2 regions of the Microbacterium sp. NPDC087665 genome follow, and region 2 is predicted to be linked to the other one. Evidence: riboswitches for the same ligand, from Rfam matches in the RefSeq annotation. Region 2 holds a riboswitch; the other holds the start of a gene.
What was found. Region 2 has a riboswitch for thiamine pyrophosphate ahead of thiM (hydroxyethylthiazole kinase). Riboswitches for the same ligand answer to the same signal wherever they lie in the genome.

Region 1: linked by a shared signal. The riboswitch ahead of ACIOSY_RS06925 (ECF transporter S component) and the one ahead of thiM (hydroxyethylthiazole kinase) in region 2 are both predicted to bind thiamine pyrophosphate.

The regions. Positions count from the first base shown of each region.
Region 1 is NZ_JBIUWD010000003.1:40,851-55,752, forward strand. Features, by position in the region: gene ACIOSY_RS06910 (ABC transporter ATP-binding protein) at 1-314, shown strand, start outside; gene ACIOSY_RS06915 (ABC transporter ATP-binding protein) at 311-2,653, shown strand; gene ACIOSY_RS06920 (D-alanyl-D-alanine carboxypeptidase family protein) at 2,878-4,404, opposite strand; TPP riboswitch at 4,487-4,598, shown strand; gene ACIOSY_RS06925 (ECF transporter S component) at 4,589-5,269, shown strand; gene ACIOSY_RS06930 (ABC transporter ATP-binding protein) at 5,272-6,723, shown strand; gene ACIOSY_RS06935 (energy-coupling factor transporter transmembrane component T family protein) at 6,720-7,499, shown strand; gene ACIOSY_RS06940 (phosphotransferase) at 7,516-8,241, opposite strand; gene ACIOSY_RS06945 (SDR family NAD(P)-dependent oxidoreductase) at 8,484-9,248, shown strand; gene ACIOSY_RS06950 (SDR family oxidoreductase) at 9,313-10,146, shown strand; gene ACIOSY_RS06955 (sulfite exporter TauE/SafE family protein) at 10,170-10,934, opposite strand; gene ACIOSY_RS06960 (bifunctional 4-hydroxy-2-oxoglutarate aldolase/2-dehydro-3-deoxy-phosphogluconate aldolase) at 10,941-11,579, opposite strand; gene ACIOSY_RS06965 (hypothetical protein) at 11,649-12,200, opposite strand; gene rlmN (23S rRNA (adenine(2503)-C(2))-methyltransferase RlmN) at 12,272-13,573, shown strand; gene ACIOSY_RS06975 (NAD(P)H-dependent oxidoreductase) at 13,522-14,163, opposite strand; gene ACIOSY_RS06980 (TetR/AcrR family transcriptional regulator) at 14,228-14,800, shown strand; gene ACIOSY_RS06985 (DUF4407 domain-containing protein) at 14,886-14,902, shown strand, end outside.
Region 2 is NZ_JBIUWD010000006.1:4,140-19,041, forward strand. Features, by position in the region: gene ACIOSY_RS14065 (hypothetical protein) at 1-587, opposite strand, end outside; gene ACIOSY_RS14070 (SatD family protein) at 584-1,228, opposite strand; gene ACIOSY_RS14075 (DUF1349 domain-containing protein) at 1,288-1,872, shown strand; gene argH (argininosuccinate lyase) at 1,942-3,372, opposite strand; gene argF (ornithine carbamoyltransferase) at 3,369-4,325, opposite strand; gene ACIOSY_RS14090 (acetylornithine transaminase) at 4,322-5,527, opposite strand; gene argB (acetylglutamate kinase) at 5,524-6,423, opposite strand; gene argJ (bifunctional glutamate N-acetyltransferase/amino-acid acetyltransferase ArgJ) at 6,420-7,577, opposite strand; gene argC (N-acetyl-gamma-glutamyl-phosphate reductase) at 7,574-8,626, opposite strand; gene ACIOSY_RS14110 (bifunctional hydroxymethylpyrimidine kinase/phosphomethylpyrimidine kinase) at 8,857-11,007, opposite strand; gene thiM (hydroxyethylthiazole kinase) at 11,004-11,852, opposite strand; TPP riboswitch at 11,843-11,936, opposite strand; gene ACIOSY_RS14120 (AAA family ATPase) at 11,982-13,124, shown strand; gene pheT (phenylalanine--tRNA ligase subunit beta) at 13,164-14,902, opposite strand, start outside.

The DNA.
Region 1 (14,902 bases), on a different contig from region 2:
TCTCGGGAGGCCAGCGTCAGCGCCTTGCGATCGCCCGCGCGATCGTGCGGCAGCCGCAGGTTCTGGTGTTCGACGACTCCTTCTCGGCCCTCGACCTCACGACCGACGCCCGGCTGAGGCAAGCGCTGTGGCGCGAGCTGCCGCACGTCACCAAGATCGTCGTCGCGCAGCGCGTGTCCTCGATCACCGATGCCGATCGCATCGTCGTCCTCGAAGGGGGCACCATGGTGGGTGTCGGCACGCACGAAGAACTCCTCGAGACGAGCACCACCTATCGGGAGATCGTCGAGTCGCAGCTGGGGGTCGACGCATGAGCGAGCAGAACGAGTCCAGGACCCGTCGCGGCCGCGTAGCTGCCGCCACGGCCACCACCACCGTCGAGCCGGAACTCACCGACGAAGAGAAGTACGAGGCCGAGCTCGCCGAGAAGGCGCGCCAGGACGGTGGCGGCTGGGACAGCGTCGCGCCGGGCAAAGCCGACAACTTCGGCGTGAGTTTCGCGCGCATGATCGGGCTGCTCAAGCCCTCCGCCGTATGGTTCATCATCGTGTCGATCCTCGGCGCGATCGGTGTCGTGCTCACGGTCGCCGCACCCAAGGTGCTCGCCGAGGCGACGAACCTCATCTACAAGGGGTTCACCTCCGTACAGCTCTCGCAGCCGAACGGCGACTTCCCCGGCTTCCCCGTCGGTACGCCGAAGAGCGATGTGCTCGAGGCCCTTCGCGCAGCGGGCCAGACCGACTTCGCGAACCAGGTCGCCGCCATGGGCGACTTCACGGTCGGTGACGGCGTCGACTTCGACGCGCTGCGCTGGATCATCGCCGCGGTGCTCGCGATCTACGTCGTCGCCGCGTTCCTCAGCTGGATCCAGGGCTACGTGATCAACGTCATCATGGTGCGAACCATGTGGCGCCTGCGTGAGCAGGTCGAGGCCAAGATCAACCGCCTCCCGCTGTCGTACTTCGACAAGGTGCAGCGCGGAGACCTGATCTCGCGCGTCACGAACGACATCGACAACATCACGCAGACCATGCAGCAGTCCCTCTCGGGGGCGATCACTTCGGTGCTCACCGTCGTCGGCGTGCTGGTGCTCATGTTCTCGATCTCGTGGCAGCTGGCGCTCGTCGCTCTCGTGGCACTCCCGCTCATGGGCGTGATCTTCGGCATCATCGGACCGCGGTCGCAGAAGGCATTCGGCACCCAGTGGCGCAAGGTCGGTCGACTCAATGCCCGCGTCGAAGAGGCCTTCTCCGGCCACGCGCTGGTCAAGGTGTTCGGTCGTGAGCAAGACGCCCTCGACAAGTTCAAGGACGAGAACGAAGAGCTCTACCAGGCGAGCTTCAAGGCGCAGTTCCTCTCCGGCATCATCATGCCGGCGATGACGTTCATCGGCAGCCTCACCTACGTCGGCATCGCCGTGCTCGGTGGCCTCATGGTCGCGAACGGGCAGCTGCGCCTCGGCGACGTTCAGGCCTTCATCCAGTACTCGCAGCAGTTCACGCAGCCGCTGTCCGAGCTGGGTGGCATGGCCGCCGTCGTGCAGTCCGGCACGGCATCGGCCGAGCGGGTGTTCGAGCTGCTCGACACCGACGAGCAAGAGCCGGATGCAGACGATGCTCCGACCATCACCGGTGGGCGGGGTGTCGTCGAGTTCGAGAACGTCGCGTTCTCCTACACGCCGGATCGCCCGCTCATCACCGACCTCTCGTTCCAGGTCGAGCCGGGGCAGACGGTCGCGATCGTCGGTCCGACGGGTGCCGGAAAGACGACGCTGGTCAACCTGATCATGCGGTTCTACGAGCTCGACGGCGGGCGCATCATGCTCGACGGCCAGGACATCGCGCAGATCACGCGCGACGACCTGCGCTCGCGCACCGGCATGGTGCTGCAGGACCCGTGGCTGTTCAACGGCAGCATCCGCGAGAACATCCGATACGGTCGCTCCACCGCGACCGACGACGAAGTTCTCGAGGCTGCGAAGGCGACCTACGTCGACCGCTTCGTGCACGCGCTGCCCGAGGGCTACGACACCGTTCTCGACGAAGACGCCTCCAACGTCTCGGCGGGCGAGCGTCAGCTCATCACCATCGCCCGGGCTTTCGTCGCCCAGCCGTCGATCCTCATCCTCGATGAGGCAACGTCGGCGGTCGACACTCGCACCGAGCTGCTGCTGCAGCACGCGATGGCGGCGCTCCGCGAAGGACGCACGTCATTCGTGATCGCGCACCGGCTCTCGACGATCCGCGACGCCGACCTCATCCTCGTGATGGAGCACGGCGACATCGTCGAGAAGGGCACGCACGACGAGCTCATCGCCGCGCAGGGCGCCTACTGGCGGCTCTACCAGTCGCAGTTCGAGCAGGCGGCCTCAGACATCGACGCGGAAGACGCCCTCACCGGGTCGACGCCGGTCGTGGTCACCGGCGACGCAGACGCTGCAGCCGAGGTCGCGGCAGAGGTCGAGGCCGAGAAGGTCGCGGCCGCAGCGCGCGCTGGTGCGTCGATCGGAGCGCAGCTGCCCGGTGCCGAAGCGGCAGCCGCCGAGGCGGTCATCGAGGCGTTCACGTCAGACGGTGACCATCGCGGTGGCCGTGACGGTGACGGTGACGGTGACGGTGACGGTGACCGAGGCGGCGACAGCTCGCGAGCCTGAGCACTCGCCTCCGAGCACTCGCCTCCGAGCGACTCACAGCAGAACGGCCCCATCCCTCACCGGGATGGGGCCGTTCTGATGACACCCGACCCGCCCTCTCCACCTCGGCACCGAGAGGCATTCCCGTCGTAAAAACTGTCGGTCCGGGCGCGTCAGAACGACAGATAGTGCGACGGGAGCGCCGGACGGGAGTGCGACGGGAACGCCGGCCGGGGAGGCGGCTGCTAGTCCGCGTCGATGCCGAACAGCTCGAACGGGTGCGTGAGGCGCCACCAGAAGCTCGGGCCCTCGATGTCGGAGGCCAGGGTCAGCTCGGTCGTCGCCGCGTTGAGAGGGCCGGTCGTGCTCAACGTGCCGACCGTGGTGCCTTCGTCGCGCGCATCGCCCAGGGTGAACTCGGGAGTCGATGTCGCGGTCGCACCGTTCCACAGCAGCACATCGGTGTCGGCATCCGTCACGATGTCGATCTCCTCGCCCCACACCGTCTGCACCTGGCCGACCACGGTGCCCTCCGGCACGGCCGCGTCCTGCGCGGCGAGGGCGGCCTCGACCTCGGCGAACAGCGACCGCGTCGCCGCGAGGCGCTGCTCGTCATCGCCCTGGTTGAGCACCGCGGCGTACAGCTTCACCGTGGTGTCGTCGACGGTGATGTCCTTCGCGGTCAGCAGGTTCCATCCGACGAGCGTGCCCGTCTTGATGCCCACCACGCCGGGGTCGGCGAGCATCCCGTTGGTGTTGACGACCGTGCCCGCACCCGGCAGCTCGACGGATGCGGTGCCGACGATCTCGGCGAAGACCGGGTTCTTCATCGCCATCTCTCCCAGACGCAGAAGCGCCTCGGGGGTCGCGGTGTTCGCTTCGCTGAAGCCCGACGGAGTGACCACCGTGATGTCGCTGAGGCCGCGGTCGCGCAGCCAGATCGCCGCGGCCGCCGCGAACTCGCGGTCGGATCCCCAGATCTCGGAGGCCAGGCGGTCGATGTAGTTGTTCGCCGATCCGAGCAGTGTGCCCTGCAGCATCTGGTACTCGGTGAGGGTGCCGCCGACCGGCACGTCGAGTGCGGACTGATCCGAGCGGCGATAGCTCCAGTAATTCTGGCTGTCGGCGCGCGTGAACGAGAACGCCGGACCCTGTTCGCCCGGGGCCAACGGCATCCGATCCAGCACCATGAGGGCGCTGACGACCTTCGTGATGCTCGCGATGCTCGCGGCATCGGGTGACGAAGCCGTCAGGCCGATGCCCCCCACGCCGACGGCGGCGCTGCCCTGCGCCGGCCAGACGACCGACGCGACCGGGGCGGCGGTGACGGAGAACTCGACAGGAGCTGCGGTGGGGGCGACCTCGTGCAGCGGCCACAGCAGCGTGGTTCCGGCGTATGACGCGGCGAGGGCCACGAGCACACCGATGGGTACGAGCACGCGCGGGCTGGCGATCGCGGGGCGCAGACGCGCTCCTCGCAGAATTCCGATCCCGGAGGCGTCGAGCGGCTCGTCGAAGCCGCGGGCGGTGGATCCGGCGGCGACGGCGGCCGGATCGACCCAGGTGAGCGCTGTCGCCTGGCGGCCATCATCGGCCCACTCGGCGGAGGCATCGGCATCGTCGAGCTGCAACAGTTCGCCGGGGTCGTCGCTGAAGACGGCGGTCTCCGCCGGGGGCGTCTCGACCGCCGCTTCCGGCGGATCGCCGTCTGCGCGCACGCCGATCTGCGGCTCGGCGGTGGCGGTGGCCTCGGCGGGATCAGGAGCGGTCACTCGCTTACGGTACCGAATCCGCGGCCGGTTGCGTGGTTCTGCGGTCTGCGCTGCCGCCGGTGTCGGCACTCGGTATGCTGGGGACCACAACCACGGGAGTCCGGCGAGCCGGGCTGAGAGGGAGCGAATCGCGCTTCGACCGTCGAACCTGATCTGGGTCATGCCAGCGCAGGGAGGAGTTCAGATGAGTACGTCCACGTCCGCATCCGCCGCGAAGAACGCCGCGAAGAGCAGCGCCGCGAAGGCATCCGCGAATTCGGGGCAGCCCGCCCGCCAGATCTGGCGCTGGCGCGTCGTCGACATCGTCGTGGCCGCCGTGCTCGGCGTCGCGATCGGTCTCGTCTTCTGGGGATGGAACACCATCGGCTACGCCTGGTTCGGTGCCGCCGATGCGCTCACCCCGGGGCTCGGCGGCATCGCCGTCGGAATCTGGCTGCTCGGCGGCGTGGTCGGAGGCCTCGTCATCCGCAAGCCCGGTGCCGCCCTCGTCGTCGAACTGGTGGCGGCGATCGTGTCGATGCTCATCGGCAACGTGTGGGGTATCTCGACGATCCTTTCGGGGCTGGTGCAGGGTCTGGGCGCCGAGATCATCTTCGCGCTGTTCTTCTACCGCCGCTTCGGCCTCGCGGTCGCCGCGCTCGCGGGCATCGGTGCGGGAGCGGCCGCCTGGGTGTTCGAGCTGTTCTACGGCAGCTCGCCGAACATCCTCAAGTCGTTCGAGTTCAACACGATCTACCTCGTCAGCGTCGTGGTCTCGGGCGCCATCCTCGCGGGTGTGCTCGGCTGGCTGCTCGTGCGCGCGCTGGCGGTCACGGGGGCGCTCAGCCGCTTCGCCGCCGGGCGAGAGCACGTGCGCGAGGTCTGACGATGACTGTCGCCGCCCCGGCCCGGGTGCAGGCCTCGGGCTGGGGATGGCGCTACGCCGGGCGCAAGCGAGCCGCGGTGTCGGATCTCACCTTCACGATCGAGCCGGGCGAGCGCGTTCTGCTGCTGGGCGCATCCGGTGCCGGGAAGTCGACCCTGCTGGCCGGCCTCGCGGGTGTGCTCGGCGACGACGATGAGGGCGAGCGCGCCGGCGAGCTGCGCATCGACGGCGCCACGCCCGAGTCGCAGCGCGGTCGCATCGGTCTCGTTCTGCAGGATCCGGATGCCGGGATCGTGCTGTCGAAGGTGGGCGACGATGTCGCCTTCGGGTGCGAGAACCTCGGCGTTCCGGCATCCGAGATCCCTGCGCGGGTTTCGGAAGCGCTCGAAGCCGTCGGTCTCGCGGTTCCGCTGCAGCGCCCGACGAAGGCGCTCTCGGGTGGGCAGAAGCAGCGTCTCGTACTTGCGGGAGTGCTCGCCATGCGCCCCGGGCTGCTGCTGCTCGACGAACCCACGGCCAACCTCGATCCGGTCGGCGTGCGTGAGGTGCGTGCGAGCGTCGAGCGTGCGGTCGACGCGACCCAGGCGACCCTGATCGTCGTCGAGCATCGCACCCCGATCTGGGTCGACCTGATGACGCGGGTGATCGTGGTGGCGGCCGACGGGGGGCTGCTCGCCGACGGCCCGCCCGCACAGGTCTTCGCGGCGCACGGCGAGACGCTGGCCGATGCCGGGGTGTGGGTGCCGGACCGGGGTATCGATCTGCCGGTGCTCGGTAGGGTCGAGGCTCCGGATGCGCTGTCCGCCACCGCGCTGTCGATCGCGCGCGAGCCCGGCCGGCCGGTGCAGTCGGGGCTCGACCTGCACGTACCGCAGGCGAACGCCACCGTCATCACCGGTCCCAACGGCGCAGGCAAGTCCACCCTCGCGTTGACGCTCGCCGGACTCATCCCCGAGCATTCCGGCGAGGTGCGGACGGCGGAGCGACTGGCGGGCCGCCGGGGCGTGCGTCCGATCCGCTGGACCTCCCGCGAGCTCCTCACCCGCATCGGCATGGTGTTCCAGGAGTCGGAGCATCAGTTCCTCACGCAGACCCTGCGCGACGAGCTGTCGGTCGGGCCGCGCGCCCTGGGCTGGGATCGTGCGCGTACGGATGCCGTGGTCGACGGGCTCCTGGAACGGTTGGGTCTCGCTCCGCTGGCGCTCGCGAACCCCTTCACCCTGTCGGGCGGGCAGAAGCGTCGGCTCTCCGTCGCCACGGTGCTCGCCGGGTCGCCGGAGGTGATCGTGCTCGATGAGCCGACCTTCGGCCAGGATCGCCGCGGCTGGATCTCGCTCGTCGCGCTGCTGCAGGAGGAGATCGCGCGCGGACGCGCAGTCGTCGCGGTGACCCATGATGACGCGGTGAGCCATCACCTCGGCGGGCACCGCATCGTTCTGGGGGAGGCGTCATGACGGCCACCGAGGTCGAACGTCGGGTGTGGCTCGACGGCGTCAACCCGGTGACGAAGCTGCTGCTCGCGCTGCTGCTCTCGATCCCTTTGTTCGCGTCGATCGACGTCACGAGCGCGCTGGTCGCGATCGGTCTGCAGCTGCTGTGCATCCCGCTCACGGGGCTGCGAGCGCGCACCGTGCTGCTGCGCCTGCTGCCCCTCGCGATCTTCGCGCCGATCGCCGGGCTCAGCATGCTGCTCTACGCGGAACCCGCCGGGCGGATCTACTGGTCGTTCGGGTTCGCGACGATCAGCGAGGACTCGATCGGGCTGGCGATCGCGGTGAGTCTCCGCGTCATCGCCCTCGGGCTGCCCACCATCCTCCTGTTCGGCGGCACGGATCCGACGCAGCTGGCCGACGCCCTCTCGCAGGTCGCGAAGCTGCCGAGCCGGTTCGTGCTCGGCATCCTGGCCGGCACGCGGATGCTCGGACTCTTCCTCGACGACTGGCGCACGATGGGTCTGGCGCGGCGGGCACGCGGAGTCGGCGACCGGGGAGTGCTGCGGCGATTCTTCTCGATGGCGTTCGTGCTGCTGGTCTTCGCCGTGCGCCGCGGCACCAAGCTCGCCGCGGCGATGGAAGCGCGCGGCTTCGGATCGGGCATCCCCCGCACCTGGTCGCGGCCGTCGAGACTGCACCCGCGCGACGCGGTGGCGCTGCTCGGCGGCGTCGCCATCATGGCAGCGGCGCTCGCCGCCGCGGTCGTCGTCGGCACCTTCCGCTTCGTCTGGAGCTGACCGGGGGAGTGCTCGCTCAGGTCTCGTTCCACACGCGCCGGTAGTACTCCAGCCGTTCGCGGTCGGGTTCGAGGCCGTACGCCTCGATGAGAGCATCCGACCATCCGGGTCCGTAGTTCCATTCGGTGCTCATCGCGGCGACGGCGATGTCGGCCCAGCGGTCGGCGACGCCCAGGGCGGCGAGGTCGACGTGCGCCGCCCACCGGCCGTCGTCGGTGAGCAGGGTGTTGGGCATGCAGGGGTCGCCGTGGCACACCACGAGGAGGTCGATCTCGGGTGCGGTGCGCAGATCATCGGGGATCTCGACTCCGCGCTCGGTGGCGTTCGCCAGGCGTGTCTCGACACTCCAGTCCCACGGGCACTCGGCGACCGGCAGCGTGTCGTGCAGGGCGCGCAGCCCCTCACCGACGGCGCGCACCGCCGTGGCCGGATCGTCGGACCAGTGCGGGTCGACGGCGCTGCGCCCATCGACCGCTCGCGTGACGAGCCATTCGTGCGCGGCATCCTGCCCCTGCTCGAGCACCTGCGGCACCGTGGTGAACGTGTGGGCCCAGCGCATCCGTTCGGCTTCGTCGCGCATCGACGCCTCGGGGTCGAGCGGCCCCCACTTGATGTACCGCGCGTCGTCGGTGCGGAAGGTGAGTCCGCCGATGCCGTTCAGCCAGACGGGCGCGATGGCGGCGCCGCGTGCCAGGGCTCGCACGTGCGCGGGAACCTCGATGTCCGCTGTGGGGATGCTCACCCGTTCATCATCTCGCGGCGCGGCGCGTGGCGGTTCACAACTCCTCAGAATCGCGTGCGCTCCGCGCGTGGCCTCGCGCCCTTCCGCGGGGCGGGCGCGGTCGGTGATGAGGATCTGAGGAGTTATGAACCCCGACCCCGTAGGCTCGCTCACGACACAGCCGGCCCGCGGGGATCGTGGTGAAACCAAGAACCACGTAGGCTGGAACTCAGTCGCACAACGACGTTCGAAGGAGAACAGAGATGCAGATCAGCGGACAGGGAGCCCTCATCACGGGCGGCGCCTCGGGCCTCGGACTCGCGACCGCCAGACGGCTCACCGCCGCTGGCGCTTACGTCACGATCATCGATCTTCCGACCTCGGCGGGTGCCGACATCGCGGCCGAACTCGGCGGCCTCTTCGTGCCGGCCGACGTCACCAGCGTCGACGAGGTGCAGGATGCCGTCGCCCAGGCTCAGGCCGCCGCCCCGCTGCGCGTGGTCGTGAACTGCGCCGGCATCGCCCCGCCCGCCAAGGTGCTCGACCGCGACGGCAACCCGGCGGTACTCGCCGACTTCGAGCGCATCGTGCGCATCAACCTCGTCGGCACGTTCAACGTGCTGTCGCAGGCATCCGCCGTCATCGCGAAGAACGATGTCATCGGCGACGGTGCCGACCGCGGCGTCATCGTCAACACCGCCAGCGTCGCCGCGTTCGACGGGCAGATCGGCCAGCCCGCCTACTCCGCATCGAAGGGCGGCGTGCACGCGATGACCCTTCCGGTCGCGAGGGAGCTCGCCCGCTACGGCATCCGCGTCGTCACCATCGCCCCCGGCATCATGGAGACCCCGATGCTCATGGGTCTGCCGCAGGCCGCGCAGGACTCGCTCGGTCAGCAGGTGCCGCACCCCTCGCGCCTCGGCCGCCCCGACGAGTACGCCTCGCTCGTGCAGCAGATCGTCGAGAACGACTACCTCAACGGCGAGACGATCCGTCTCGACGGCGCGATCCGCATGGCGCCGAAGTAACCCGCCCGCGACCGAAAGCGCGACCGAGGTCGTCTTTCAGACGCATCGCTTACGAAGGAGAGACATGAGCACACTCGCAGGAAAGACCATTCTGATGTCGGGCGGGAGCCGCGGCATCGGGCTCGCGATCGCCTTGCGTGCGGCCGCCGACGGCGCGAACATCGCCATGCTCGCGAAGACCGATACCCCGCATCCGAAGCTCGAGGGCACGATCCACACGGCGGCCGAGCAGATCCGTGCGGCCGGCGGGCAGGCGCTCCCGATCGTCGGCGACGTGCGCGAAGACGACGACATCACCGAGGCCGTGCTGAAGACGCAGGGCGAGTTCGGCGGCATCGACATCGTCATCAACAACGCCAGTGTCATCGACCTGTCGCGCTCGCTCGAACTCGGAGCGAAGAAGTACGACCTCATGCAGGACGTCAACGTGCGCGGCACGTTCATGCTGTCGCGGGCGGCCGTGCCGATCCTCAAGGATGCCGAGAACCCGCACATCCTGTCGCTGTCGCCGCCCCTCAACCCGACGCCGAAGTGGCTCGGGGCGCACACGGGCTACACGCTGGCGAAGTTCGGCATGACGATGGCGACGCTGGGGCTGGCGGCCGAATTCGCGCGCGACGGCATCGCCGCCAACACCCTCTGGCCGCGCACGACGATCGCGACGGCGGCGGTGCAGAACCTGCTCGGCGGAGACAAGGTCATGGCGGCGAGCCGCACGCCCGACATCTATGCGGATGCCGCGTACCAGGTGCTGCTGCAGCCCGCGAGCTCGTACACGGGGCAGACGCTCATCGTCGAGGACGTGCTCGAGGCCGCGGGCGTCACCGACTTCTCGGGCTACGCCGCGATCGCCGGGACGCCAGACAGCGCGCTGTTCCCCGACATCTTCCTCGACTGAGGCGGGGTCGGTGATAGGGCGCCTCAGAACAGCAGATACACCGCGCCGACCACGGTGAGCGCGATCACGATGCGGTCGAACAGGCGCTGATCGAGGCGCTTCGCGACGGCGAGGCCGACGAGTGCGCCGACGACGACGAGCGGCGCGAGAGCGGCATCCATGAGCAGCACGGGGCCCTCGAAGAGTCCGAGTCCGGCGAGGAACGGGATCTTGACGAGGTTGATGATCGCGAAGAACCAGGCGGATGTTCCGAGGAACACCTGCACCGGGGTGCGCGTCGCGAGGAAGTACATCGACATCACGGGGCCGCCGGCGTTCGCGACCATCGTCGTGAACCCGCCGAGCGTGCCGTAGGTTCCCGCGAGCAGGATGCCGCCGGGCGGGGGAGCCGCGGCATCCGTCCCGCTCCGTCGCGCCCTGTTCTGCCGTGCCCGCCGCCACAGCGTCACCGCGATCATGACGAGCAGGATCACACCGATCGCCCGGCGCACCACCCCATCACCCGTGAGGGCGAGGAACGCGAAGCCCGCGAGCAGGCCAGCGATGACGGCGGGTGCGAGACGCAGCAGCGTCGGCCAGTGCGCGTGCCGACGGTAGGCGATCAGCGCGAACACGTCGCCGACGATGAGCAGGAGCAGCATCGCGGCGGTCGAGGTGCGCGCCGGCAGCACGGTCGCGAACAGGGCGATGGCGAGGATGCTGCCACCCGGAAGCGCCGTCTTCGAGATGCCGATCGTGATCGCGGCCAGCCCGAGCGCCACCCACGCCCACGGCTCGAGCGCGATCACCGGGGGTCAGCCGCGAACAGCGGCGAGGGCTGCGGCGAAGCGTGCGGAGCGCTGCTCGATGTCGGCCCAGTCCTGCGCCTTGAGCGAGGCGCCGTTGGCGAGGTCTCCGCCGGCGCCGACCGCGACCGCACCGGCGGCGAACCAGGCGGCGAGGTTGTCGGGGCTGACGCCCCCGGTGGGCATGAGGGGAGCGTCGGGGAACGGGCCGCGCAGCGCGCCGAGGTACGCGGGGCCGCCGAGCGAGGCGGGGAAGATCTTCACGACGTCGACGCCGAGCGCGAGCGCACCCATGACCTCGGTCGGGGTCATGGCTCCGGTCATGACGACGCGGTCGGTGTCGAGCATCGCGCGGGTGAGGTCGGGGAGGGTGCCAGGGCTCACGAGGAACTCGGCGCCCGCGTCGGCGGCGAGCGTCGCCTGCTCGGGGGTGGTGACGGTGCCGGCGCCGATGTAGGCGGCGTCGCCGTGGCGGGCGATCAGTTCGCGGATGACGGCGGGAGCGTCGGGGGTCGAGAACGTGACCTCGATACCGGTCACACCACCGCGGATGATGGCCTCGGATGCCTCGAGGGCGAGCTCGGGGGAGGAGGCGCGGAGAACGGCGAGCACTCCGGTGGCGCGGGCGCGGGTGAGACGGTCGGACATCATGCTCCTAGCGGTGGGGGTGGTTCCATTCTCCCTGACCGCAACTTGTCATTACAAGCCGGGTCGTGTTCAGCGCCAGGCGTCGATGAGGTCTTTCGTCTCCTTGAGCCCGAATCCGGTGTGCTGGCGCAGCAGCTTGATCGCGACGATCGGCTGGTTCGATGCGACGAGGCGATCGATCTCCACGGCGACGTTCACCGGCAGCGTGGCGCGGATCGAGGCCGGGGTCGCGGTCGCCGGGGTGATCGACGACGTGGCTGCCGAGGCGTTCGAGACGGCGGCCAGGTGCGGGGCGGTGGTGCTCACGGACCAGTGGTCGATGCGGTCCTTGGCGCCCTTGAGGCTGAGGCCCGTGTGCTCCCGCAGCAGCTTGATGGCGTGGATCTTCTGGCCCGCGCCGACCAGGCGGTCGATCTCGGCGGTCAGCTGCGGGGTGAGGCCGGTCGCCGTCGTCGGCGATGCCGAGGTGGGCGTCGTGCGCGACACCGCGACGCTCGGCGTGTACACCTGCGCCTCGGGAGCCTTCGGGCGCATCCCGCGGAATGCCGCGGTCAGGATCATCACCACGACGATCGCAGCGACGACGATTCCGACGATCCAGGCGACTCCGATGATGTCCATGGGCTCAGTCTAGGGAGCGGCTCCGCCTCGCCCCAGGCCCTTCCCATCCGCTCCCCGGTACCCTGGAAGGTATGACCGAGACTCCCCGCACGCGCGAGACGCGCCCCGCAGCATCCGCGTCCGCCCCGCAGGGGAAGCCGGCGCAGGGCAAGGTCCGCGCCACGGGCGCCGCACAGGTGCGCCCGGCGACCGAGGGTTGGACCCAGCAGAAGGATGCCGAGGGGCGCCCGCTGCTGCAGTTCGCGAGCCCCAAGCGCGGCAAGCCGCCCGTGCACCTCGCCGACCTGACACCCGACGAGCGCGTCGCGAAGGTGAAGGAGCTGGGTATGCCCGGCTTCCGTGCCAAGCAGCTGTCGACGCACTACTTCCGTCACTACACGTCCGACCCCGAGCAGATGACCGATCTCCCGGCCGACACCAGGGAGCAGCTCGTCGCGGGCATGCTGCCGCCGCTGCTCACCGAGGTGCGCCGCCTCGAGACCGACCGTGGCGACACGATCAAGTTCCTGTGGCGTCTGCACGACGGCGCGCTCGTCGAGTCGGTGCTCATGCGCTACCCCGGACGCATCACGCTGTGCGTGTCGAGCCAGGCCGGCTGCGGCATGAACTGCCCGTTCTGCGCCACCGGGCAGGCGGGACTGACCCGCAACATGTCGACCGCCGAGATCATCGAGCAGATCGTGCGCGCCAACCGCCTCATCGCCGAGGGTGGCCTCGGCGGCAAGAAGGCCGACGATCACAGCATGGAGCGCGTCTCGAACATCGTCTTCATGGGCATGGGAGAGCCGCTCGCCAACTACAAGCGGGTCATGGATGCCGTGCGCTCGATGGTCGCCCCGCAGCCCGAGGGTCTCGGCATGAGCGCCCGCGGCATCACCGTCTCGACCGTGGGCCTGGTGCCCGCGATCAAGAAGCTCGCCGATGAGGGCATCCCGGTGACCTTCGCACTGTCGCTGCACGCGCCCGACGACCACCTGCGCGACGAGCTCATCCCGGTGAACTCCCGCTGGAAGGTCGACGAGGCTCTCGACGCCGCCTACAACTACTACGAGAAGACCGGTCGCCGCGTCTCGATCGAGTACGCACTGATCAAGGACATGAACGACCACGCCTGGCGCGCCGATCTTCTCGCCGAGAAGCTCAACCAGCGCGGTCGCGGCTGGGTGCACGTGAACCCGATTCCGCTGAACCCGACGCCCGGCTCGATCTGGACCTCGTCCGACAAGGACGTGACCGACGAGTTCGTGCGTCGCCTCAACGACGCCGGCATTCCGACGACCCTCCGCGACACCCGCGGCAAGGAGATCGACGGCGCCTGCGGTCAGCTCGTCGCCACGACCGAAGACGAGGCCGCGTCCGCGGCGATGGTCTGAGCGCTCGCGGCCGAGCGGTCTGCGCCGTCACGACGCCCGTCTGAGGCGCCCAGGCTCTCGGCGCGGTCGAGCCAGCGGGTGATCTGCGCGTCATCGGCGTTCTTGACGCCGAGCATGCGGTGCGTGCGCACCGAGCGGACGCCGCAGAACTTCATCGTGTTGCGCACGACCTGACGCTGCGCCGGGAGTCCGGTGAACGGTGCCGCGTACCAGGGGGTGTCGGCGAGGAGCAGCAGGCGCCCCTGCCGGGCGGGGAGCAACCCGACCGGGAGGCCCTGCTTCGAGTAGCGGTACTCCTGCTGCGGCAGCAGGGCGCGGTCGAAGAATCCCTTGAGCAGCGCCGGCACCGAGCCCCACCACAGCGGCGTCGCGACGATGATCGTCTGCGCCTCGGCGAGGGCCTGCTTCGCATCGACCAGGTCGGGCTCCAGGGTCATGCGCTTGCGGTAACCGAACCGCATGTGGGGATCGAACTCGAGGTCGCGCAGGGCGAGCACCCGGGTGTCGCCGTGGCCTGCGGCGTATCGCTGGGCGAGGGCGGCGGTGAGGGATTCGGCGTGCGGGTGGCCGTCGATCACGAGAGCGGTCATGGCTGTTCCTATCTTGACACTGTCCATTAGGTGGGCACTGTCAAGATAAGAGAGAATGTTGCTCATGTCAAGTTCCAAGACGGGGTATCACCACGGCGACCTCCCGCGCGCCCTGGAAGACGCCGCGATGCAGCTGCTCGAGCGGATGCCGGCCGCCGACATCAGCCTGCGCGAGGTCGCCCGCGCGGCCAACGTCAGCCACAACGCGCCCTATCATCACTTCTCCGACCGCCTCGGCCTGCTCAAGGCGATCGCCGAACGCAGCATGGCCGACCTCCTCGCGCAGGTGAGCGCTGCCGTGGCGGATGCCGACACCCCGCGGGCCGCGCTCATCGAGGGCGGCTCCGCCTACGTGCGCTTCGCGGTCGAGCATCCGCACGCCTTCGACGCCGTCTACGACCCCACGGTCTGCGTTCCCGGATCGCCCACGGCCACCATGGCACCGCTCATCGACGGCCTCGAGGGGGCGCTCGCCGCGGCTGCCGCTTCGGCCGGCCTCGACCGACCGACCGATGTCGTGGCGCTGTGGGGACTGATCCACGGACTCGGCACCCTCGCCGCCGCCGGGCACTTCCCCCTCGACGACGCCCTCGCCGCGTACGTCGCATCGCTCGACCGGCTGCTCGCCTCGGTCTGAGCATCCGCTCGGGCGATCCGAACCTGGGAAGCCGTCAAAGGACTCTTCCACTCGATGCACAGGCGGGGTTTCGTAGCATTCTCGGATGCCCTATTCCGCCCA
Region 2 (14,902 bases):
CCGCCCTGGAACGCTCCGCGCCGATCGCGCGGCGCATCGGCCGCCGTCGTCGTGACCCCCGATGTCGACGCGGCGGTCTCGGATTCTCCGGTCGCCCCGGCGCTCTGCGGCGAGGTGTTCTGCGGCGGGGTGGCCAGCGCCTTCTCGGCCGGCCGCCAGGTGTGCTCGCCGTCGAGTGCCGCACGCACCACGAGGTTCGCGGATTCGAGGAGGAAGGCGGCCACACCGATCACGAGGATCGCGAGGTCGAACGAGACGATGCCGAATGGAGAGCGCAGGTGCCAGATCGCGCCGATCAGCCCGGTCTCCGTCCGGTCGCCCACGGCGACGACGGCCCCGACGCTGAGAACGGCGAGAACGACCGCGGGCCAGAACCCGGCGCGCGAGGGGCGATCGTCGGGCATGCACCACACCCAGATCGCTCCGGCCGCGAGGGCCGCGACCATCGGAAGGAGCGCATCGCTGACGCTGCCGAGCAACAGGAGCAGGATAGCGGCGACGAGGTACCCAACCCATCGGCGGGGGACGAACTGGCGCACGAGATCGGCCGCGCCGACCGCGAGAAGGACGAAACCGGCGAGGATCATGCGATGTCTCCGCGAAGAGCGGCGAGGCCGTCGAGGAGCGCCGGCGCACCGGCGCGTTTCAACGACTTCGAGACGCTGGGTTGCGTGATGCCCTCGAGCGCGGCCAGCTCCTGCTGGGAACGGCCGATGAGTCGGCCGTAGGCGAGCCGTCGCTCGCGCTCGTTCATCGCCCCGACCAGCTCGTCTCGGACGAGGAGGTAGGCGTTCGATGCGGCGATCGTCGTCTCCATGACGTCATTCTGCTCGGGGGCTCCGACAATCCACGACCGCGACCGCGGCACGGCACGTCGCTCGCGCTCGTGAGCGATCTCGATCGCGGCACGCGCCGCCCACCACCCGGGGCCGTCCGGCAGGGCGCCGTGCGCGGAGTCGACGTCGCGGACGTCTCCCACACCGAGACCGAAACGGAAGGCCACACCATCGGGAAGCGCCAGCTGGATCATCAGGATCGAGGTCATGGCATCTGCCAGGTCTCGATAGAGCCCCTGTTGCTCGTCGCCGACCGTCGGTGTCAAGGCCTGTACCGCGAGCGGCACATCGCCCTCGACGCGGGCGATGGTGTCGTCGAGCAGACGCTGCGCGGCTGTGCGATCGCGGAGCGCGCGCGATCCCACGATGTCGGCAATCACCGCGATGACCATGGCATAACCGTAACACGAATATTGTTCATTTATGCCCTGAATGGTTATAGTCTCGGAACATGCCCGATTCGCACATCATTCCGTGGACCGCCGGAACCTGGACCCATGCCCCTCTCTCGCAGAACGGCGAGACCGAACTGGACGTCACGGCCGTCGAAGGTAGCGACGCTTGGCGCCACACCGCCTACGGCTTCGTCCACGACACCGAGCACGCCCTCCTCGCTCCGCTCGCCGTGGGTGAGGCGATGGAGGTCACCTTCCGCGCTCCCTGGACCGGAGAGTTCGATCAGGCCGGCATCTACGTGGGCATCGACGACGAGCACTGGATGAAGGCCGGCGTCGAGTTCGCCGACGGGCATCTGGGCCTCGGCGCCGTGGTCACCGACATCCGCTCCGACTGGTCGGTGGGCTTCGTCGACGAATGGCTCGATGCCGAGATCACCGTTCGGGTGAGCAGATGGGCGGATGCCCTCATCGTGCGCGCCCGGGCCGACGACGGCGAATGGCGACTGGTCAGGGTCGCCCCGTTCGACGGCGACGCCGCCGCATCCGCCGGCCCCCACCTCGCCGCACCGACGCGCGCGGGCCTGACCGTGCGCTTCACGCGCTGGGTGCGCGACGCCGCCGACTCCGCTCTGCACTGAGCCCCAGAGCCCCAGAGCCCCAGAGCCCCAGAGCCCCAGAGCGGAGTCGATCAGACGCAGGACGGGCCGTCAGAGCCCGAGCGCGTGCGCGGCGGCCTGTGCGCGGGCCACGAGCTCGGCGCGCTGCTCCGCGACCCGGACGGGCGCGGTCCCGCCGACGCCGGTGCGGGAAGCCACCGAGCCCTCGATCGTGAGAACGGAGCGCACCTCGGGAGTCAGATGCGCCGAGACGCCCGCGAGGAGTTCATCGGAGGCATCCTCGAGACCGATCCCCTGCTCTTCGCAGGCGCGCACGAGCGCGCCCGAGATCTCGTGCGCGTCGCGGAACGGCACCCGCTGCTTGACCAGCCACTCGGCCACATCCGTCGCGAGCGAGAATCCCTGGGGCGCGAGCTCCGCCATCCGGGCGGTGTCGAAGCGCAGCGTCGCGACCATGCCCGCGAAAGCCGGCAGCACCACCTCGAGCGTGCGCACCGAATCGAACACCGGCTCCTTGTCTTCCTGCAGGTCGCGGTTGTACGCCAGCGGAAGACCCTTGAGAGTAGCCATCAGGCCGGACAGATTGCCGATGAGGCGGCCCGACTTGCCGCGAGCCAGCTCCGCGATGTCGGGATTCTTCTTCTGCGGCATGATGCTCGAGCCGGTCGAGTAGCCGTCGTCGAGGGTGACGAATCCAAACTCCCGTGTGTTCCAGAGGATGATCTCCTCGGAGAGCCGCGAGATGTCGACACCGATCATCGCGGTAACGAAGGCGAACTCCGCCACCACATCGCGCGCAGCGGTGCCGTCGAGAGAATTCTCCGACGGGCGGTCGAGACCGAGCTCGGAGGCGACCAAAGCCGGGTCCAGTCCCAGGGTCGACCCCGCGAGCGCTCCCCCGCCGTAGGGCGAGACGCCTGCGCGCCGACGCCAGTCGACGAGACGCTCGAGTTCCCGGACGAGCGGCCAGCCGTGAGCCTGCAGGTGATGTGCGAGCAGCACCGGCTGCGCGTGCTGCAGATGCGTGCGGCCGGGCAGGATGGCCTCGGGGTGGGCTTCGGCCTGGGACACCAGCGCATCGATGACGCGCAGGATGTCGCGGGCGATGACTCCGGCATGGTCGATCAGGTACATCCGCACGAGCGTGGCGATCTGATCGTTGCGGCTGCGGCCGGCGCGGAGGCGCCCGCCGAGTTCGGGACCGAGCTCGACGATCAACGCCTGCTCGAGCGCGCCGTGCACGTCTTCGTCCGTCGGCACCGGCAGCAACGTGCCGTCCGCGACCTTGCGTGCGACGGCATCCAGCCCCGCGTGCATGCGGGCCGCCTCGTCGGGCTCGAGGTAGCCGGCGGCCTCGAGAGCCTTGGCGTGCGCGTGAGAACCCGCGATGTCGTACGGAGCGAGGATCCAGTCGAAGTGGGTCGACCGGCTGAGCTCGACGAGCTCGGGCGACGGACCCGTCGCGAACCGCGCACCCCAGAGGGCGCCCTCGTTCGTGCCGTCGTGCGTGGCGTCGGTCATGCGTTCGCTCCTTCGAGGGCTGCGGCCTGTCCGTTCTGGCGGAGCAGCCAGACCAGCAGCGCCTTCTGCGCGTGCAGCCGGTTCTCGGCTTCGTCCCAGACCACGCTCTTCGGCCCGTCGATGACCTCGGAGTCCACCTCGTAGCCGCGGTCGGCGGGCAGGCAATGGATGAAGATCGCCTCGGGATCGGCGATCTCCATCGTCTCGGGCGTGACCTTGTACCCACCCAGATCGCGGATGCGGGCGAGCTTCTCCTCTTCCTTGCCCATCGACACCCAGGTGTCGGTCACGATGACATCGGCACCGGCCGCCGCCTCGACGGGGTCGGTGAAGAGCGTGATCGAGCCCCCGGTCTCGGCGGCACGACGATCCGCCGCCTCGACGACATCGGCGCGCGGCGAGTAGTCGGCGGGCGAGGCGATGCGCACGTGCATCCCGGCCGTGACACAGGCGAGCGCGTAGGAGTGCGCCATGTTGCTCTGGCCGTCGCCGAAGAAGGTCAGGGTGAGTCCCTCGAGCGCACCCTTGTGCTCACGGATCGTGAGCAGGTCGGCGAGCAGCTGACACGGGTGGAAGTCATCGGAGAGCGCATTGATCACGGGCACGCGGGTACCCGCCGACATCTCTTCGAGGCCGGACTGGGCGTACGTGCGCCAGACGATCGCGGCGACCTGACGCTCGAGGACGCGCGCGGTGTCGGACGGCGTCTCCTTGCCCCCGAGCTGGCTGCTCGCCGTCGAGATGATCAACGGCGATCCGCCGAGATCGGCGATGCCGACCGCGAACGAGACGCGGGTGCGCGTCGACGACTTGTCGAAGATCACCGCGACGGTCTGCGGGCCCGCCAGGCTCTTGTCGGCCCAGCGATCCTTCTTCAGCTCGATGGCGAGGTCGAGGATCTCGGCCTGTTCGGCGGGCGTCAGGTCGTCGTCGCGCAGCAGGTGGCGGGTCATGCGGATACCTTTCCGGGGTGGGATGCCTGGACGGCGGAGAGCGCAGCGGTGAACAGCTCGCGGAACTCGGCGATCTCGGCGTCGCCGATCGTGAGAGCGGGAGCGATGCGGACGGTCTCGGGGTTGGCGGCGTTGATGATGAGGCCCCGCTCCTGCGCGGCGGCCACGACGGCCCCGGCGACGGGCTCGGCGAGGGCGACGCCGATGAGCAAGCCGCGGCCGCGGACGGCCGAGATCAACGGCGAATCGATCCCGAGGATGACGTCGCGCAGCTCTTCTCCCCGGCGCGCCGAATTCTCGACGAGACCGGCGTCCTCGATCTCGGCGAGCACCGCATCGGCCACCGCCGTCGCCAGCGGGTTGCCGCCGAAGGTGGAGCCGTGCGATCCGGGCGTGAACAGGGCGCTGGCGGCTCCATAGGTGACGAGTGCACCGATCGGGAAGCCACCACCGATGCCCTTCGCCAGGGTGATGGCGTCGGGGGTGATGCCCTCGTGGCTGAACCCGAACCAGGCACCGGTGCGCCCGGCGCCCGTCTGGATCTCGTCGACGATCAGGAGCGCGCCATGGGCGAGCGTGAGCGAACGGGCCGCGGCGAGATACCCCTCGGGAAGCTCGACGACACCCGCCTCACCCTGGATCGGCTCGACGATGACGGCGGCGACGCGATCATCGATCGCCGCCTCGAGCGCCTCGATCGTCGCGGAGATGTGCTCGACTCCGCCGGGCATCGGCTCGAACGGCGCGCGCATCGACGGCTTCGCCGTCAGGGCGAGCGATCCCATGGTGCGTCCGTGGAAGCCGTTCTCGAGCGCGATGATGCGCGGGCGCTCGGTACCGCCGTGCAGACGGGCGAGCTTGAACGCCGCCTCATTGGCCTCGGCACCCGAGTTCGAGAAGAACACACGGCCGTCGATGCCCGCACCGGCGAGGCGCTTGAGCCGCGCGGCGAGCGCCAGCTGCGGGGGCGTCGCGAAGTAGTTGGAGACGTGCGCCAGTGTCGCCGCCTGGCGCGACACGGCCTCGACGAAGACGGGGTGCGCGTGGCCGAGGGAGGTGACGGCGATGCCCGCGAGGAAGTCCAGGTGGCGTCGGCCCTCGGAGTCCCACAGGTAGGAGCCTTCGCCGCGGGTGAGCAGCGCGAGGCGCTCCCCCGCGTTGAGTACGAGGTCACGCTCTGCGTCGTCCTGCCAGATGGTCATCCTGCCACCACTTCCGTTCCGATTCCTTTGCTGGTGAAGAGTTCGACGAGCACCGAGTGCGGCACCCGCCCGTCGATGATCGCCGCGGCGTCGACCCCGGCCTCGACGGCGTCGAGGCAGGCGCGCATCTTGGGGATCATCCCCGATTCGAGGCTCGGCAGCATCTCGGTGAGCGCCGACGAGGTGAGGTGCGAGACGAGGGAGTCGCGATTCGGCCAGTCCGCATACAGCCCGGGCACATCGGTGAGGATGACGAGCTTGCGCGCATCGAGCGCGATGGCGAGCGCTGCCGCCGCGGCATCCGCGTTGACGTTGAGCGACTGGCCGGGGTGATCGAGATCGGGGGCGATGCTCGACACCACGGGGATGCGTCCGGCCCGCAGATGGTCGATGACCGGGGTCGGATCGACCTGCACGACGTCGCCGACGCGGCCGAGATCGACCTCTTCCCCGTCGATCATGACGCCCCGACGGCGACCGCCGAAGAGACCGGCGTCTTCGCCGCTGAGTCCGGTGGCGATCGGGCCGTGCGAGTTGATCTTCGAGACGAGTTGCGGATTCACCTGTCCGGTGAGCACCATGCGCACGACACTGATCGCCTCGGTGTTGGTGACCCGGTACCCGCCCTTGAACTCGCTGGGGATCTCGAGCCGCCCGAGCATGTCGGAGATCTGGGGTCCGCCTCCGTGCACGACGACCGGCAGCACGCCGACGTAGCGCAGGTAGGCGATGTCCTGGGCGAACGCCTCCTGCAACTCGTCGGAGACCATGGCGTTGCCGCCGTACTTGACGACGACGATCTGGTCGCGGAACTTCTTCAACCAGGGAAGCGACTCGATGAGGGTCGCGGCCTTCTGCGCGGCGACCTCGGCGGGAGTGTCCTGAATGTCGGTCATGAGGCGTACGCGCTGTTCTCGTGGACGTAGTCGTGCGTGAGATCGTTCGTGAGGATGGTGGCGGATGCTTCGCCGCTGCGCAGATCGATGACGAGGTGCGTGGCACGCGGCGTGAGATCGACCTCCTCACGCGGGCGGTCGGGGCCACCGGCCGTGCACACGCGCACGCCGTTCATCCAGACGTCCACGTCGTAGGGGTCGAACTGCGCCGAGGTCGTGCCGATCGCGGCGAGCACACGACCCCAGTTCGGGTCGTTTCCGAAGATCGCCGCCTTGAAGAGGTTGTTGCGGGCGACGGAACGACCGACCTCGACGGCATCCTGCTCGGATGCCGCGTTCTGCACCTCGATCGTGATGTCGTGGCTCGCCCCCTCGGCGTCGCCCTGCAGCTTCACGGCGAGGACCTGGCAGAGCTCGGCGAGCGCCGCTCGGAACTCTTCGAGGTCGGGCTTGATCCCGCTTGCGCCGTTGGCGAGAAGCGTGACCTGGTCGTTGGTCGACATGCAGCCGTCGGAGTCGAGGCGATCGAAGGTGGTGCCGGTCGCGGCGCGCAGAGCGGCGTCGGCCTCGAGCGGTTCGAGGTCGGCGTCGGTGGTGAGCACCACGAGCATGGTCGCGAGACCGGGAGCGAGCATCCCTGCGCCCTTCGCCATGCCGCCGATGCTCCAGCCGTCGCGAGCGACGACCGCCGTCTTCGCGACGGTGTCGGTGGTCATGATGGCCTGTGCGGCGATATCGCCTCCGTCGGCGGACAGTGCGTCGATGGCCTGTTCGGTCCCCGCGAGCACTTTGGAGCGGAAGACCTCATCACCCGTGCCGATGAGCCCGGTTGAGCACACCAGCACGTCGCCGGCGCTCACTCCGAGGAGCTCCGCCGCCTTCTCGGCCGTCTGGTGGGTGGTCTGGAAGCCGAAGCTCCCGGTGAAGCAGTTCGCGCCCCCGGAGTTGAGGACGACCGCCTCGACCACGCGGTCAGCGATCACCTGCTGCGACCAGATGATCGGGTTGGCCTTGGCACGGTTGCTCGTGAACACCGCGGCGCCGACCTTGCGCGGCCCGCGGTTGACGACGACCGCGACATCGGGCTTGCCGGTGGACTTGAGGCCGACGGCGACGCCGGCCGCTTCGAAACCCTGGGGGGCGGTGACGCTCACGGGGCGACTCCGTTCACTGAGAGGGCGCGGTCCTCGGGGAGGCCGAGCGCGATGTTCATGGATTGGATGGCGGCGCCCGCCGTGCCCTTGACGAGGTTGTCGACCGCGGTGACGACGGTCACGCGGTTCGCCGCGCGGTCGATGGCGAGCCCGATGAGGGCGGTGTTGGCGCCGAGCACGTCGGCCGTGCGGGGGAAGCTCCCGGCGGGGAGCAGTTGGACGAAGGTCTCGTCGCCGTAGGCGTCTTCCCATGCCGCGCAGATCTCGGCATCCGACACCCCGGGCATGATCGGTGCGGTCGACGTGGCGAGGATTCCCCGCGACATCGGCACGAGCACCGGGGTGAAGGAGATGCGGATGCTCGCGGGCTCGGCACCGGCGGCCGCGGCGAGCGCCTGGCGGATCTCGGGGATGTGCCGGTGGGTCCCCCCGACCGCGTAGGGGTTCGCGGAGCCGAGGATCTCGCTCGCCAGCAGGTTCGTCTTCAGGCTCTTGCCGGCGCCGGACGGACCGACCGCGAGCACGGAGACGATGTCACCGGGATCGATCACACCGGCGGCGATTCCCGGGGCCAGGCTCAGGCTGACGGTGGAGGCGTTGCAACCCGGCGCCGCGATCCGTGTCGCCCCGCGCAGATTCGCGCGCTGCTTGCCGTCGCCGACGAGGAGCTCGGGGACTCCGTACGTCCACGGCTCGTGGAAGGCGCCTCCGTAGAACGCATCCCAGGCGTCCTGCGAGGTCAAGCGATGGTCGGCGCCGGCATCGATGATCAGCGGCACGTCACCGAGCGCATCGGTGTACTGGCCGGATTGCCCGTGCGGGAGGGCCAGGAAGACGATGTCGTGCCCGGCGAGGATCTCGGCAGTGGTGTCCTGCAGCGTCAGATGCGCGAGCGAGCGCAGGTGCGGCTGGTGGTCGACGAGCGGTTGTCCGGCGTTCGAATGAGCCGTGACGGTGCGGATCTCGATGTCGGGATGAGCGGCGAGGAGGCGCAGAATCTCGCCGCCCGCATAGCCGGATGCGCCGGAAACGGCGACGGTGTACGTCATGCTTCTACCTTAACGGTCGGGCCCTTCGACAGGGCTCAGGAGGGTGGCCGAGGCGGCGACGCCGGCACTCGACCGCCGGCAGGCAGGAGCGCAGGGTCGCCTAGAGTCGGCGGTCGGCCCGGCGTCGGCGCACCGAGACGACGCTCAGAGCGAGCGTCGGAGAAACGGAGGCGGCCGAAGGCATGCCGCGACGATAGCGCGCCGGTGACGGCATCCGCAAATCCACGCGGTCACCTGGCGGCGACGAACCCCCAGGGCGCATCGAAGAAGTCGCGCTCGTGGGCGCTCGAGACGTCGAAGGCGCGGCGCATGCGCGCCCGCGTCGTATCGTCGACCGCGGCGGCGGTCTGCGTGACGTACGCGATGGCCTGGGCGGTCGCGACGGCGAAGGCCGGGTCGGCGTATGTGGCGAGCCAGGAGGCGTACGGATGCTCCGCCTCTTGCGCGAGGCTGCCGAACTCCCCCGCGTGCAAACGCTCCCCGAGGTCGGTGTACAGCCAGAAGCACGGCAGGAGCGCGGCGATCAGCTCGGGGTATCCGCCGGCGAACGCCGTCGAGCGCAGATGATCGAGGTACGCGGTGGTCGCGGACCCCGGCTCCGCGGCGAACGTCGCCGCGGTCACGCCGTCGCCGGGGGTCAGCCAGGCCGCATGCAGCTCGAGCTCGCCCACGATCGCGCCCTCGGCGGAACCCGCCCAGAACGCCTGCTCCGCCGAGGTCGGCGCGAGCCGTGCCGCCTCGGAGAGCACGCGCGCGTAGTCGCGCAGGTACAGCGCGTCCTGCGCCAGATAGAAGTCGAACGGCGCGCGCGGCAGGCTGCCGTCGGCGAGGCTCCGGATGAACGGCAGGTCGTCGATCTGCGCGCGGATGCCGGCGATCCCCTCCCACCAGTCGTCTGCGACCTCGGATGCCGTCGGGCGCGTCGAGAGACCGCCGCGGCTCCACAGCCCGGCGAAATGGTGCACGGGCCCGTGCCCGCGGCCGACGTGCAGCGCGTCGCTCTCGCGCAGCGACTCCCGCAGCCACGCCCGGGCCGAGGACACGGCCGCGACGGGGTCGTGCCCGCGGGCGAGGAGCGTCGCGAGAGCGGAGGACAGCGAGCACCCCGTGCCGTGGGTGTTCGACGTCTCGATGCGGGAGCCGGGGAACACCTCGCGACGGCCACGCGCGGTGTCGACGAGGGCGTCCGGCGCATCGTCGCCGAGGAGGTGGCCGCCCTTGACGAGCACGGCGGCGTCGATCTGCGACGACAGCTCTTCCGCGGCCGTCAGGGCGTCCGCCCAGTCATCGATCTCCCGCCCGACCAGGACGGCGAGCTCGGTGAGGTTCGGGGTGACGAGGTGCGCGCGGTGCAGCAGCTCGCGCAGCGCATCCTCGGCGGCGGGGTCGAGCAGCCGATCACCGCTGGTGGCCACCATGACCGGATCGAGCACGACGATCGGCGGGCGCACGGCATCGAGCCAGGCGATCACCGCCCGCACGACATCGGCATTCGCCAGCATCCCGATCTTGACGGCGTCGATGACGATGTCGTCGGACAGGGCGGCGAGCTGCGCTGCGAGCACTCCGGCATCCGGCACGTGGACCCCGCGCACGCCGCGCGTGTTCTGGACGGTGAGCGCGGCGATCGCTGCCATGCCGTACCCGCCGTTCGCGGCGATGGACTTGAGATCGGCCTGGATGCCCGCCCCTCCCGAGGGATCGCTGCCGGCGATGCTCAGCACCCGGGGCACCGAGCCGCGGCGCCACCGGCGCAGGAAATCCTCCGCGGCGGATCGGGGTTCCTCGGCCGCGCACAGCGCCGAGACGACGGCGATGCCCGCCGCACCGGCAGCGCGCAGGTCGTCGACATCATCGACGCCGACGCCGCCGATCGCAACGCACGGGAGGGGGCTCGCCGCGGCGAACGCGCGGAAACCGTCGACGCCGAGGGTCTGCGGGTGATCGGGTTTCGTACTGGTCGGGCGGATGACGCCGACGCCCAGATAGTCGACTGTGCCCGCAGGGAGAGCGAGGACGGCGGCGAGATGCTCAGCGGTGTTCGCGGTCAGGCCGATCACGGCGTCGGATCCGAGCTCGGCACGAGCCCGCAGCACCGAGGCATCGCCCTGCCCGAGGTGCACGCCGTCGACCCGGGCTCCACAACCGCGGGCGGCGAGTGCGGCATCGAGACGATCGTTGACGACGAGGAGCGCGCGCCCGTCGATCACGTGCGACAGGGCGACGAGTTGATCGACGATCTCCGCGTCGCTCGCGGTCTTGTCACGGAGCTGCACGATGCGCACCCCGCCGTCGACCGCCTGCCGGACGGTCTCGACCACACCGCGATCGCCGCACAACGCCGTGTCCGTCACCAGATAGAGCGAGAGGTCGGCGATCATCGGGAGACCTCCTCGACGCGCGCCTCGCGGGCCAACTCCTGGGGCTGCACCGCGGCGAGCGCGTCCAGCAGCGCGACGGCGAAGCTTCCGGGCCCGGTGGACGACGCCGCCGCGTGCTCCGCAGCGATCGTGTAGACGAGGGATGCCGCGGCGACGGCGTCGAGGGCGGGGATGGGTGCGAGGCGCGCGGCGCCGAGGAATGCGGCCATGACCGCCCCCAGCGCGCATCCGCCGCCCGTCACCCGGGTGAGCAGCTCATCCCCGTTGGCGATCCGCACGATCCGCTCACCATCGGTCACGAGATCGACGGGACCCGACACCGCGACGATGCTGCCGTGTCGCTGCGCGAGGATCACAGCGGCTTCGGCCGCCGCATCCGTGCTGTCGGTGGCGTCGACGCCGCGTCCGCCGGCGCTGAGCCCCGCGAGCGCCAGGATCTCCGAGGCATTGCCACGGATCGCCGTCGGCCGCAGTGCCGCGAGTTGCGTGGCGAGAGCGGTGCGGACCGGAAGAGCGCCGATCGCCACCGGATCGAGTACCCACGGCGTTCCGGCGGCGGTCGCCCCGTCGACCGCCTCGAGGCCGGCCTGACGCTGCTCGGGCGTGGGCGTGCCGAGGTTCACGAGCAGGCCGGAGGCCACACCCGCGAACATGCCGGCCTCCCCGACGATGTCGACCATCGCCGGCGCCGCACCGAGGGCGAGCAGCACGTTCGCGGTGAAGCCGGTGACGACGGAGTTGGTGATGCACTGCGTCAGCGGAGGCGCTGCGCGCAGTGCAGCCAGCAGAGTCGCCGCATGCTCGACGACGGACGGATCGGACGATGGACGCAGAAGATCGCTCATTGCGACATCCCTTCGCTAGTACGAACTAGATCAGGTTCGACGGGTCTGTTCTCAGCCGCGGATGCGGCACCCCGTGTCACTCGCACGCAGTCTATCGAGGATGTCGGAAGCCGCTGCGAGGATGTCGACATGCTCACCGCCCTCGCGATCTCCGGCTACCGCTCGCTCGTCGACGTGGTACTGCCCCTGCACCCCCTCACGGTCATCACCGGCGCGAACGGCACCGGCAAATCGAACCTCTACCGCGCGCTGCGCCTGCTGGCAGAAGCGGGCCACGGTCGCGCGGTCGCCGCGATCGCCCGCGAGGGCGGACTCGACAGCGTGCTGTGGGCCGGCCCCGAGACGCCGCAAGGGCTGGGCGCGCAGGGCACCAAACGCACGCGGCCCGTCGCGGTGCGCCTCGGTTTCGCGTCGGACGAGCTGGGGTATGTCCTCGACCTCGGGCTCCCCCAGGCCGATCCGAGGAGCCCGTTCACGCGCGATCCCGAGATCAAGCGCGAGCAGGTCTTCACCGGTCCGTTCGCCCGCCCCGGCACGCTGATCCTCGACCGGCAGCGCACCGGTGTGCGGGTGCGCGGCGACCAGGGGTGGGTGTCGCTGAACCAGCCGATGGGTCCGGGGCAGAGCGCGCTGCTGGATCTCACCGATGGCACAGCGCTGCCCGAGAGCGTCGCCCTGCAGCATCGCATCGCCTCGTGGCGCTTCTACGACCACTTCCGGACCGATGCCGGTTCACCGGCGCGCGCCCCGCAGATCGGCACCCGCACGCGGTGGCTCAGCGACGACGGCTCCGATCTCGCCGCGGTCTGGGCGACGACGCAGGATGCCGGGCGCGGCGCTTCACTCGACCAGGCCGTGGAGCAGGCGTTCCCGGGGTCGCGCGTGCAGATCGCGGTGAACGAGGGCGTGTTCCGACTGCAGCTCAGGCAACCGGGGCTGCTGCGGCCACTCGACGCCGCCGAGCTGTCCGACGGCACGCTTCGCTTCCTGCTGCTGTGCGCCGCGCTCCTCCCGGCCGATCCCCCGCCGCTGCTCGTCGTGAACGAGCCGGAGTCCAGCCTGCACGAGAGCCTGATCGCCCCGCTCGGAGCCCTGCTCACGGCGGCATCCGCCCAGACCCAGGTGATCGTGGTGACCCACTCCGCGGTGCTGCGTCGCGTGCTCGCCCAAGCGGGCGCCGAGACCGTGGAGCTCGAATCCGCCGGCTACGGCACCCGCGTCCGGGATCAGCTGCCCCTCGAACGCCCCAGCTGGCACTGGCCGTCGCGATAGCATCACGCTCCGCGACGGCCAGCGCCCACTCGAGGATTTCTAGTCGCGCAGCGCCGCGCCGAAACGCTCAGCGGCGACGGCGACGCCGGCGAGCTTCGCCTCGGTCGCTTCCGCTGCCGTCAGTGTGCGATCCTCCGCACGGAAACGCAGGGCGAACGTCAGGCTCTTCGAGCCCTGCGGCACACCCTCGCCGCGATAGTCGTCGACCAGGCGCACCGACTCGACCAGAGCACCGGCGCCTTCGAGGAGAGCATCGCGCACGTCGGCTGCCGGGACCTCGGCAGGAAGCGTCAGCGACACATCCTGCGTCGCCGCGGGGAACGTCGACAGCGATGCGGCGACGATGCGATCGCCGGCGAGCGAGAGCACGAGATCGAGGTCGATCTCGAGCACGGTCGCTCGGCCCGGCAGGTCGGCGTCGTCCGTGACCGTGGGGTGCAGTTCGCCGACGTAGCCGACCGGCTTCCCCGCGACGCGCAGCTCGCCCGTGCGTCCGGGATGCAGTGCCGCACGCTCGCTCTGCACGACATCGATCTCGACGCCGGCAGCACTCGCGATCACCCGCACGGCGTCGAGCGCCTCGGTGAGACCGGCGGCTTCTGCCGCGCGCCCCGGCTGACGCGGAGTCACGTTGCCGGTGAGCAATGCCGAGACGAAGCGATTCTGCGGCGGGATCGACGCGTTGAGCTCGGCCAGCGTCTCGGCAGAGGGCCGCTCGCCGGGCGGCGGCACCTCGTCGGTGCCGTACTCGACTCCCGGCTCGGGAAGGAAGACGATGCCGGTCTCGAAGATCGCGAGGTCGGTGAGACCGCGCGAGATGTTGCGGTGCGCCGTCTGCAGCAGCCCCGGAATGAGCGACCGGCGCAGGAACGGCGCCTGCCCGTCGAGAGGGTTCGCCAGGCGGATGCTCGGAAGGTGCTCCCCCGACGCCGAACCGTGCAGATCGTTCTGCACGTCGGTCGTGAACGGGAACGCAGGCGTCTCGACGAAGCCGGCAGCGGCGAGTGCATCCGCCACGCGACGGCGCCCCTGCTGCAGAGCGGTGAGTCCTCGACCCGACGGGGGCGTCGGCAACACCGCGGGGATGCGGTCGAGTCCGTGGATGCGGGCGACCTCCTCGGCGAGCGTCCACTTGTCGGTCAGGTCGGGGCGCCAGGTCGGCGGGATGACGACCCAGCCCGCGCTTGCGGACTCGCTCGCCGTGACCTCGGCGCCGATCGTGGTGAGCGCACCGGTGATCTCGGCGTCCGAATAGTCGACGCCGATCAGACCCTGCACGAAGCCGCTCGGCAGCTCGATCTCCGAGACGAAGACCTCGCTGAAGAGCGCACCCCCCTCTTCAGTGAGCGTGCCACCGGCCAGCTCGACCATGAGGTCAGCGGCACGACGTGCGGCGACGAACGGGATGAGCGGATCGACGCCCCGTTCGAAGCGCTTGGACGCCTCACTGGGAAGCTTGTGGCGACGCGCGGACCGCGCGATCGTGATGGGGTCGAAGGTGGCCGCCTCGATGAGGACGTTCTGCGTCGTCTCGCTCATCTCGGTCGTGCCGCCGCCCATGACGCCGGCGATGCCGATCGGGCCCGATTCGTCGGTGATCAGCAGGTCTTCGCCGTGGAGCGTGCGCTCCTGACCGTCGAGGGTCGTGATCTTCTCGCCCGACGCCGCGCGGCGCACCGTGATGGAACCCGTGAGCTTGTCGAGGTCGTACCCGTGCAGCGGCTGCCCGAGTTCGAGCATGACGTAGTTCGTGATGTCGATGAGCACGCCGAGCGAGC